3 regions of the Pseudoalteromonas sp. MMG012 genome follow, and region 3 is predicted to be linked to each of the others. Evidence: predicted binding sites of a transcription regulator. Region 3 holds the regulator's gene; each other region holds the start of a gene.
The links. Region 3 encodes ArgR, which controls arginine synthesis, uptake and breakdown. Its sites were predicted from a motif close to ANTGAATANNTATTCANT; they were not measured.

Region 1 (3,288 bases), on a different contig from region 3:
AAACTGCGCTGACCCGTATCCTGCTGCTCGTCAAGCTGTTCAAACGGGGTCAAACGTTTTACATTTTGCTCTAACCACGCTTTATAAGGGTGGCGTGCTTTAAGGTCTTGATCGATTTCATCCGACTGCCAAATTTTGCCATGTAGTGTATCAATAACCAACAATTCACCCGGCCCGACCCGCCCTTTCTCAACGACTTCGTCTGCAGCATAATCCCAAATACCGACTTCTGAAGCGAGCGTAATAAAACCATCTTGTGTAATAACATAACGCGCTGGGCGTAAACCATTTCGATCTAAGTTACAGGCTGCAAAACGACCATCCGACATCACAATACCGGCTGGTCCATCCCAAGGCTCCATATGCATCGAGTTAAAGTCATAAAAGGCGCGCAAATCTTCATCCATTGCCCTATTTTTCTGCCATGCAGGAGGTACCAACATCCTCATCGCTCTAAATAAGTCCATTCCACCGGCTAAAAATAGCTCAAGCATATTGTCTAAACTGGATGAATCGGAACCCACTTCATTGACAAAAGGAGCCGCATTTTGGAGGTCTGGCAATAAAGGAGATGAGAATTTATATGCGCGCGCGCGCGCCCACTGCCGATTACCTGTAATAGTATTGATCTCACCATTGTGCGCCAAATAACGAAATGGTTGCGCAAGCGGCCAACGTGGTTGTGTGTTTGTTGAAAAACGTTGATGAAAAACACAAATCGCGCTGGTCATGCGCATATCAGCCAAATCTGAGTAGAAATTTGGTAAATCGACCGGCATCATCAAGCCTTTGTAAACCGTCACTAAACCCGACAAGCTTGAAATATAAAACTGCTTATCTGCTTCTAGTCGTTTTTCAATGCGACGCCGCGCAATATATAAACGTCGTTCAAGATCTTTTGGACGCCACCCTTCAGGTGCGCTCACAAAAACTTGTTCAAATATTGGTAACTGTTGTTGAGCAATCGGACCCAACATAGAAGGATCTGTTGGCACTATTCGCCAACCAACTAAGGTTAATGTTTCTTTTTCTAGCTCTTCATTAATAACGTCTTTAGCGCGCGTTGCTAAAGTTTTATCTGGGTTTAAAAACATCATGCCTACGGCATAGTTTTTACCCAAGCGCCAATCATTTTCTGCTGCTATGGCACGGAAAAAGCTATCTGGCTTTTGTAGTAATAAACCACAACCGTCACCGGTTTTCCCATCAGAGGCTATCCCACCTCTATGCTGCATACGATCCAACCCTGTGATCGCTGTTCTAATGAGTTTATGGCTTGCTTGACCGCTTGTGTGCGCTATCAAACCAAAGCCACAATTGTCTTTTTCTAGTGCTGAGTCATATAACATGGACTCCTCCCCTTGCTACCCCTGCCAGTGGATTAAACTGCTGACGGTTATTACTGGCCGATATTCAAAATTAGCGGGGATTTAAAACTGAGTCAATACATTTATGAATATATATTCACGAACATGAATATTTCTCATTGGTAAGACAAGTTAACCAAAATGTAAAAAAACCTTTAAAATCGACTTTAAAGAATAAAAAACCAACATGACACCAGTGTCATTATGACAAAAAAGTAAATTAAAAATACGAAATGATACAGTTTACGTAAACGTAAGCATACGAGATTGTGAATATATATTCACCCAATCATAACTGTGATAGATAATTAATAGAAAATATGAATATTATGCAGATAAGAATATGTGAATACTTGGTATAACATACAACACTCAATAAATACGCTTCATTCGTGCCAATGTTAAAAATAAAAAAACCGAGCTCATGGCTCGGTTTTTTCTGTACAAACACTCTTGGTTATTCAGCAGTGTCTGCTTCTGGTGTTTTATATTTTGCCGCTGTTTCTTGGATAAGAGGTTGCAACTCCCCACGCTGGAACATTTCAATAATAATGTCACAACCACCAATTAGCTCACCTTCGACCCATAACTGCGGGAAAGTCGGCCAATTTGCATAGTGTGGTAACTCAGCACGAATGTCTGGGTTAAGAAGAATATCAACATAAGCAAATTGCTCACCGCATCCCATAAGTGCTTGTGAAGCTTGTGATGAAAAACCACAATTTGGTAACTTCGGTGATCCCTTCATATATAGAAGGATTGGGTTTTCTGAAATTTGCTCTTTAATTTTATCAATGGTTTCCATCTTTAACCTCAAAAATGACGATAGCTTAAACCCTACCGATGCGCAATTGTATAAAAATACATCGACTGGGCTAGATTCCTAAATAAGTATAAGGCAACGCCATTGCTGTTTGCCAAAACTTGAGTAAAATACTCAGGAATTATAGTATCACTATAAAGCCAACTCGTATAGAAAAGTGCACTCAACTGCGCTATGTTTCGTATCGATTTTGGCATTTAATAACAATTGGAGATTAAAATGGCATTTGAACTACCGTCACTACCTTATGCAATTGATGCACTTGAGCCACACATTTCAAAAGAAACACTAGAGTTTCACCATGGCAAACACCACAACACCTATGTCGTTAAACTAAATGGTCTTGTTGAAGGCACTGAACTGGCAACTAAATCATTAGAAGAAGTTGTATGCAATTCAGAAGGCGGCGTATTTAATAACGCAGCACAGATCTGGAACCACACGTTCTATTGGAACAGCCTTGCACCAAATGCAGGTGGCGAACCTTCAGGTAATGTAGCTGAGTTAATCAATGCAAAATGGGGCTCATTTGCAGATTTTCAGGCTGCGTTTAATGATAAAGCTGTTAACAACTTCGGCTCAAGCTGGACTTGGTTAGTGCAATTAGCTGATGGTTCACTTGATATTGTTAACACATCAAACGCTGCTACACCGTTAACTGAAGCAGGTGTTACACCAATTTTAACCGTGGACCTTTGGGAACACGCTTACTACATCGACTTCCGTAACGTACGCCCTGATTACCTTAAAGGTTTTTGGGCACTCGTAAACTGGGAATTTGCAAACGCAAACCTCGCATAATTCTTTGCAATAAAATCTGTTTATTTTTTTGCAATAAAGAGGCGCGTAAGCGCCTTTTTTCATTTGCGAATACCATTATGTTATTCCATTAAATGTTTGGAATTTTTAGGCAAATTCTAATTTTCACGTCTAGACTTAAAAGTAACCTTTCCCATTGAAGATTAAATAGCTTTCCTTATTTAAGCAGGTTATTGGAGGTCGTTATGACGATATTTGAACACTACCAATCCAGATATGAAGCAGCTCAAGAAGAAGAATACAGTATCGCTGAATTCCTAGAGATCTGTAAGAACGACA
Region 2 (3,288 bases), on a different contig from region 3:
GGCTGATTATACGCAGAGCGGATTATTTAATGATGTTAGTAAAGGCGATAGTGCGTTTAAGCATTATTTGTCTGAGCAAGTACAGCACTTTTTAATTTCAGGTAAATGGTTAGGTAGCTTTAAAGCCATCAAAACCCCACCAGGTTCGCCGATTTAGTATTAAATAACGACCAAAAAAGCGTCACTCGGCGCTTTTTTGTCATATCACATTATTCAAAGCAGCAGCTTTTGATCAACTGCGTGATTATCTGTTGTGAAGGCACTATTTTTTCCATGGCAAGGAACTCGTCGGGTTGATGAGCTTGTTTAATCGAACCAGGTCCCAGCACAATCGTCTCGCATCCCAATTGCTGAATAAAAGGGGCTTCCGTACAATAATTTACCGCAACCGCTTTTTCCCCTGATATTTTTTCAGCAAGGCTAACTAACGCACTATCTTTTGCTCCATTAAAAGCCGGAATTGGCTCATGCATATCAATCACCGAGACGCTATTGGGGTACTCATCATTGATGGATTTTATAGAATTAAGTAACAGCAGTTGTAACTCTTGGATACTAAGCCCTGGGAGCGGGCGTATATCAATATGTAATTCACAACAGCCACAAATCCGGTTTGCATTATCTCCGCCGTGAATATGCCCTAGGTTAAGTGTTGGGTAGGGGATTGCAAAATCCTCAATTGAATATTTATTCTTTATCTTTTCTTTTAACTGTAATAGCTTTGCAATGACGGTGTGCATTATTTCAATCGCATTGAGCCCTCGCTCAGGATCTGAGCTATGCCCCGAACGACCAATTATTCTAATCGCTGAAGTCATATGGCCTTTATGCATAAAAACGGGTGTCATATCGGTCGGTTCTCCAATAATACAGCGCTCAGGTTTTAGGGTTGGATGTTTTGCTATTTCTTGTGCGCCAGCCATGGTTGTTTCTTCATCTGCGGTGGCCAAAATTAAAATCGGGGCAGTTTGTTTTGCTGTATCTAGCTGACTAATAGCCTCTAATACAAAGGAAAAAAAGCCTTTCATATCAATTGTACCAAGACCATATAACTTATTGTCTTTGATCGTTAAATTAAAAGGATCTTGGCTCCAGCGGCTATCATCAAATGGGACCGTATCCGTATGACCAGCAAGCATTAAACCACCATCACCTTCACCGCGCTTTGCAAGTAAATTGTATTTCCCTGGGGCACTTGTCAGCTCAGTTATTTCAATATTAAAGCCTAAGTTTTCACACCAGCTGGCCAGCAAATTAATGGTGCTTAGATTACTCATGTTTAGAGATTCATCGAGAGCACTAATGGAAGGGCTGGCGATCAATTGTTGGTACATAGATAAAAAATCTGGGTTTTGCATAATATTTTCCAAAATATTTATTCAAAGTAATTGCATAACAATGTAAAGCTGTTTAAGATGAATATCAATTCACTTTTTCAGCATAAATATATTTTAAGGGCTGGCATGCGACGATAAATATTCACTATTTAATTCTATAACGATGTAAAAACGCAATTGATATTAAGAGAAAGTACAAAAGATGAAGAATGTAGTGATTATTGGCGCCAGTGGATATAGCGGCGCGGAGCTTGCCAGTTTAATAGCCAAACACCCCCACTTCTCCCTGAAGGGTTGTTATGTGTCAGAGCAAAGCTTGGATAAAAACAAGTTATTGAGTGAGTTGTATCCAGAACATACAGGTTTGCTCGACACTTTTTTATTACCGCTTACTGAACAGGCATTGATCGTTATTTCTGATCAAGCTGATTATGTATGTTTGTGCACAGATCATAAAGTGAGCGTTGAGTTAGCACCTAAGTTTTTAGCGCAAGGAAAAAAGGTGTTTGATTTATCTGGTGGTTACCGTTTAGCAAACAGTGGTGATTATGATAACTATTATGGATTTGAGCACCCATCACCAGAATGGCTGGAAAAAGCGCAATATGGTTTGGCTGAGTGGTATGCAGCGGAGATTAAAAAGGCACAATTGATCGCGGTAGCTGGGTGTTACCCTACTGCAGCTCTTAATGCACTGAAGCCCTTGAAAGATGCTAACTTACTTTCGGATGAGCCCGTCATTATCAATGCGGTGTCGGGTGTTACTGGGGCGGGTAGAAAAGCCAATATGGCGACGCATTTTTGTGAGGTTTCACTTGCGCCATATGGGTTGTTTAATCACCGCCATACCCCTGAAATATCCCAATACCTTGAACACCCTGTTTTATTTACGCCACATTTGGGCAGCTTTGCGCGAGGCATTTTAGAAACAATTTATATCAAGTTAAAGCCTAATACGAGTGCCGCGCATGTTGAACAAGCGTATCAAGTACTTGCTGATGAGCCTTTAATTCGCTTAAAAGGCAGTGTTTTGCCTTCAATTAAAGGGGTAGTTAAACAGCCTTACGTAGACATTGGGTGGCAGCAACAAGGTGAACAGCTTATCGTGGTGGTTGCCATCGATAACTTACTAAAGGGGGCTGCGGGACAAGCAATTCAGTGCATGAATATTGTCAATGAACAGCCTAGTTACCTCGGTTTAAAGGAAAATAACGTATGAAGACCTGGGTAATTAAAGTGGGTGGTGCAGTTTTAAATCAAGATGATGCAGCGACAGAGTTGTTTAAAGAAATGGCTAAAATTGCAACATGTCACCCAAGCAACCAATTCATATTGGTCCATGGAGGGGGGGCATTAGTTGATAGGTGGTTAAGTGATGCTGGATTTGCAACGGCAAAGCATCAAGGGTTACGGATCAGTCCAAAAGAGCAAATGCCATATATTATTGGTGCGTTGTCTGGGTGCGCAAATAAGCAGCTAATGGCACAAGCTATTGTCGCAAATTTGCAACCTTTCGGTTGTAGTTTGTATGAAGCAGGCATAACAGTCACGCAAAAGTTAAAAGCCTTAGCCCAAGTTGGCCAGTGCCAAGTTGGGAAAAGCGGTGTGCTCCCAGAGTTGTTGGCAATGGGCCGTTTACCGGTTGTAAGTTCAATAGGTATTGGTCCTGATGGGCAGTTATATAATGTGAATGCAGACGAAGCTGCGGAAGCTATCGCAAGTGCACTCGGTGCTGAACTCGTTTTTATGACTGATGTAGAAGCCGTATTAGATAAAAATAAGCAGCCTATTCGGCACCTGAATGCTGAGGGGATTAACATGCTTATTGAAACAGGAGTCATCGTGGGTGGAATGGAGGTCAAAGTAAAGACCAGCCTTCGCGCAGCCCAATATTTACGACGAGGAGTGTACATTTCAAGTTGGCAAAAGCCAGAAAACCTCTCGTTTCTGG
Region 3 (3,288 bases):
TAGTACACTTAAATAATTTTAAGTCACGTTATCCTCATGAGCTTTCGGGGGGTCAACAGCAACGTGTTGCGATTGCAAGAGCGTTGGCGTACCGTCCAAACTTATTATTGCTAGATGAGCCGTTTTCCAATATAGATGCGCAGGTTCGATATCAGCTTATTAATGACATTCGAGCGATTATTAAAGATCAGCAAGTCTCAGCTATATTTGTCAGTCATTCAAAAGATGAGGCGTTTGCATTTTCGGATAAGTTAGCGATTATGCATGAAGGTCAAATCGCGCAATTAGGGTGTGCGAAAACTTTGTTCCAACAGCCAAGTAATAAAGTTGTAGCTGAGTTTTTAGGTCAAGGAATTTATTTAAAGGCGACTCGTTATAACGGTGCCGGTGTTAGCACTGATTTTGGTGACGTGAGCTCAATGGTTCCTTTACTGCAATCTCAGCAGCAAGGACAAATTTATGTGCGACCACAGCACTTAGAGTTGGTTAATGACCCAAATGGGCAAGTGCGAGTTGAACAACAGCGCTTTGTGGGCACTGAATATGTTTATCGGGTACGTTTTGAACAGCAACAGTTAGAGGTTCCTGCGCCCATAGACAAAACAATTGATACTGATTTACCTGTCTCTTTTAAAATTAAAGCACATGCGGTAAATTTCTTTTCTGAGCAAGAGCTGAATTAAGTAAGGAAAAAAGCATGGCGCAAGCGCAATCAGGAGTCTGTGCTGAAGCAAACCTCCATGGTTTACATTTGTTTTTTAATGTACTAGATGGGCATGATGAGGCTGTGCGTGCTACATTGGCACATTGTGAACGATTACAAAATGAACTGAGTGACCGTTTCTCGGAGTCGATGGTGAGTAGCTTTGTGGCCATTGGAGCACAATATTGGCCGCATATTTATCCTGAGTATATTCCTCCTGAATTAAAAAGCTTTCCTCATGTAAGCAGTGCTGAACACTTAATGCATAGCCAGCCTTTTGATTTAATGTACGTGATCCGTTCAGATAGAGAAGATGTTAATCACCTTTTTGCACAAAGCGTATTGCACATGCTTGCACCTAGTGTTGAGCTAGTGGCGAATGTTAGAGGCTTTCGGTTTTTAGATGGCCGAGACTTTAACGGCTTTATTTATGGTGGAAATGCACCTCATGGGCGCTTTAAACGTCAAGTAGCTTTAGTCGATAACCCGCAGCATGATGATAATCAAGGAAGTTATGTGCATGTTCAACGAGTGAAGTTTGACATTGACACATGGCAAATATTAACACTTGATGAGCAGGAACAAGTGATGGGCCGAACGCGCTTAGATAACACCTTGATTTCTCCTCAAAAAGAAAATAGTCATGCAACTTTAGCGGAGTTAGTAAACGAAGACGGTTTAGCGACCTTACTTGATCAAAGCATGCCGTTTGGGGATGTATTTGAGCAAGGTAGTTTGTGGGTGAGTTGTTCGGCACATGGCCAAGCTTTTGAAGATGTTTTAATGTCTCGTTTAGGCACTCCAGATAAATATGACCTATGGTTGGATTATAATCAGGCAGATATGGGGGCGGCATTTTTTGCACCATCGGTCCAATTTCTTAGTACGATGGCACAAAGTTGTGAAGAGTGATTTTTAGGCCGGCCTAAACGTTGTCAAATAACGTTTTTACTCGCTCAAGCGTTGCATCAATTTCTGAGATTTGGGCTGGGGCGATAAATATGGTGTCATCACCAGCAATTGTGCCGAGTACGCCATCTGCAGTTCCTAACGAATCAAGTAATCGGGCAATAAGTTGTGCGGCGCCAGGGCTAGTTCGAATAATTATCATCATTTCATTATGGATAATATCAATAACCAATTGGCGCAGTGGGCTTTTGGCTGTCGGCACTCCCATCTCAGCAGGCAAACAATAGACCATTTCTTGTTTTGCATTACGGGTTCGTACCGCACCGAATTTACTGAGCATGCGTGACACCTTGCTCTGACTCACATTGTCAAAGCCTTGGTCTTTTAAAGCGTCAACAATTTCTCCTTGTGAACCAAAGTTTTCTTCTTTGAGTAAAGCTTTAAACGCTTTAACCAGCGCTTCTTGTTTTTCTTGAGGCTGCATAACGATCCATAATTCAAATGGTGATGTTGGGATTCTACACAAAACTACGTTGTGACCCAAATTTTACTGTGCTGATATTCAGGTTCTGTCACACGCGTAAAGCGCCAGTGCTGTTAGCTTTACAACTATAGTCGAAAAAATCATGAAAATAACTCGGATTAATTTGTTTTTACCTGCGCTTTTCATTATCTTTACTGCATTCTTGGGTATGTTTGTCTTTTTTAGCTGAGTTTGCAGTAACTAATATGGGTTTATTATGCTGTTGAGTACACATAGAACGTAAATTTGTGTATGAAAGTTGATTATAATTCATGTGAAATGGTTACTTTTAATTGTCATGTTAGCGCTTTTGTTGTGTATTCAATGTCACCTAATGGTGTTGGGGTTTACGCATTATGTATCTGATTGCTGAGATGGTATTTAAACTTAGATTTTAATTGAGGGACGCACCCTAAATTTACCTTCAATTTATGGAGTATTCACATGAAAGTTGCTGTATTGGGTGCCGCTGGCGGTATTGGTCAAGCTTTATCACTTTTACTTAAAAACGGTTTACCTGCAGGTTCTGAATTATCTTTATACGACGTTGCACCGGTAGTACCAGGTGTTGCTGTTGACCTTTCTCATATCCCAACGGCAGTTAAAGTAGCTGGTTTTGGTGCGGATGACCTAGACGCTGCACTTGCTGGTGCTGATATTGTATTAATCCCAGCTGGCATGCCTCGTAAACCAGGTATGGACCGTGCTGATTTATTCAACGTAAACGCAGGTATTATTAAAACACTTGCTGAAGGTATTGTACGTAGCTGCCCTAAAGCGCTAGTGGGTGTTATCACTAACCCAGTAAATGGTACTGTGCCAATTGTTGCTGAAGTATTCAAAAAGGCGGGTACTTATGAAGCATCTCGCGTATTTGGTGTTACAACATTAGATGTCATTCGTTCGGAAGCATTTATTGCTGAATTGAAAGGTGTTGATGTATCTGAAGTGAAAGTACCAGTTATTGGTGGCCATTCAGGCACTACTATTTTACCACTTCTTTCACAAGTTGAAGGCGTTTCATTCACTGATGAAGAAGTTGCAGCACTTACACCTCGTATCCAGAATGCAGGTACTGAAGTGGTAAATGCAAAAGCAGGTGGCGGTTCAGCGACACTTTCAATGGGCGCAGCTGCAGCACGTTTCTGCTTCT

Region 1: a site for ArgR is predicted at 1,452-1,469, ahead of gltB (glutamate synthase large subunit). Genes of this name have one in related genera too.
Region 2: a site for ArgR is predicted at 1,415-1,432, ahead of argC (N-acetyl-gamma-glutamyl-phosphate reductase). Genes of this name have one in related genera too.

Annotation. Positions count from the first base shown of each region.
Region 1 is NZ_JAGJEF010000009.1:41,341-44,628, forward strand. Features, by position in the region: gene gltB (glutamate synthase large subunit) at 1-1,349, opposite strand, end outside; gene J8L97_RS04910 (Grx4 family monothiol glutaredoxin) at 1,825-2,172, opposite strand; gene J8L97_RS04915 (Fe-Mn family superoxide dismutase) at 2,410-2,991, shown strand; gene J8L97_RS04920 (PrkA family serine protein kinase) at 3,195-3,288, shown strand, end outside.
Region 2 is NZ_JAGJEF010000008.1:57,695-60,982, forward strand. Features, by position in the region: gene J8L97_RS04485 (zinc-dependent metalloprotease) at 1-157, shown strand, start outside; gene argE (acetylornithine deacetylase) at 210-1,358, opposite strand; gene argC (N-acetyl-gamma-glutamyl-phosphate reductase) at 1,540-2,556, shown strand; gene argB (acetylglutamate kinase) at 2,553-3,288, shown strand, end outside.
Region 3 is NZ_JAGJEF010000049.1:21,716-25,003, forward strand. Features, by position in the region: gene J8L97_RS15460 (ABC transporter ATP-binding protein) at 1-683, shown strand, start outside; gene J8L97_RS15465 (Dyp-type peroxidase) at 698-1,615, shown strand; gene argR (transcriptional regulator ArgR) at 1,629-2,096, opposite strand; gene mdh (malate dehydrogenase) at 2,580-3,288, shown strand, end outside.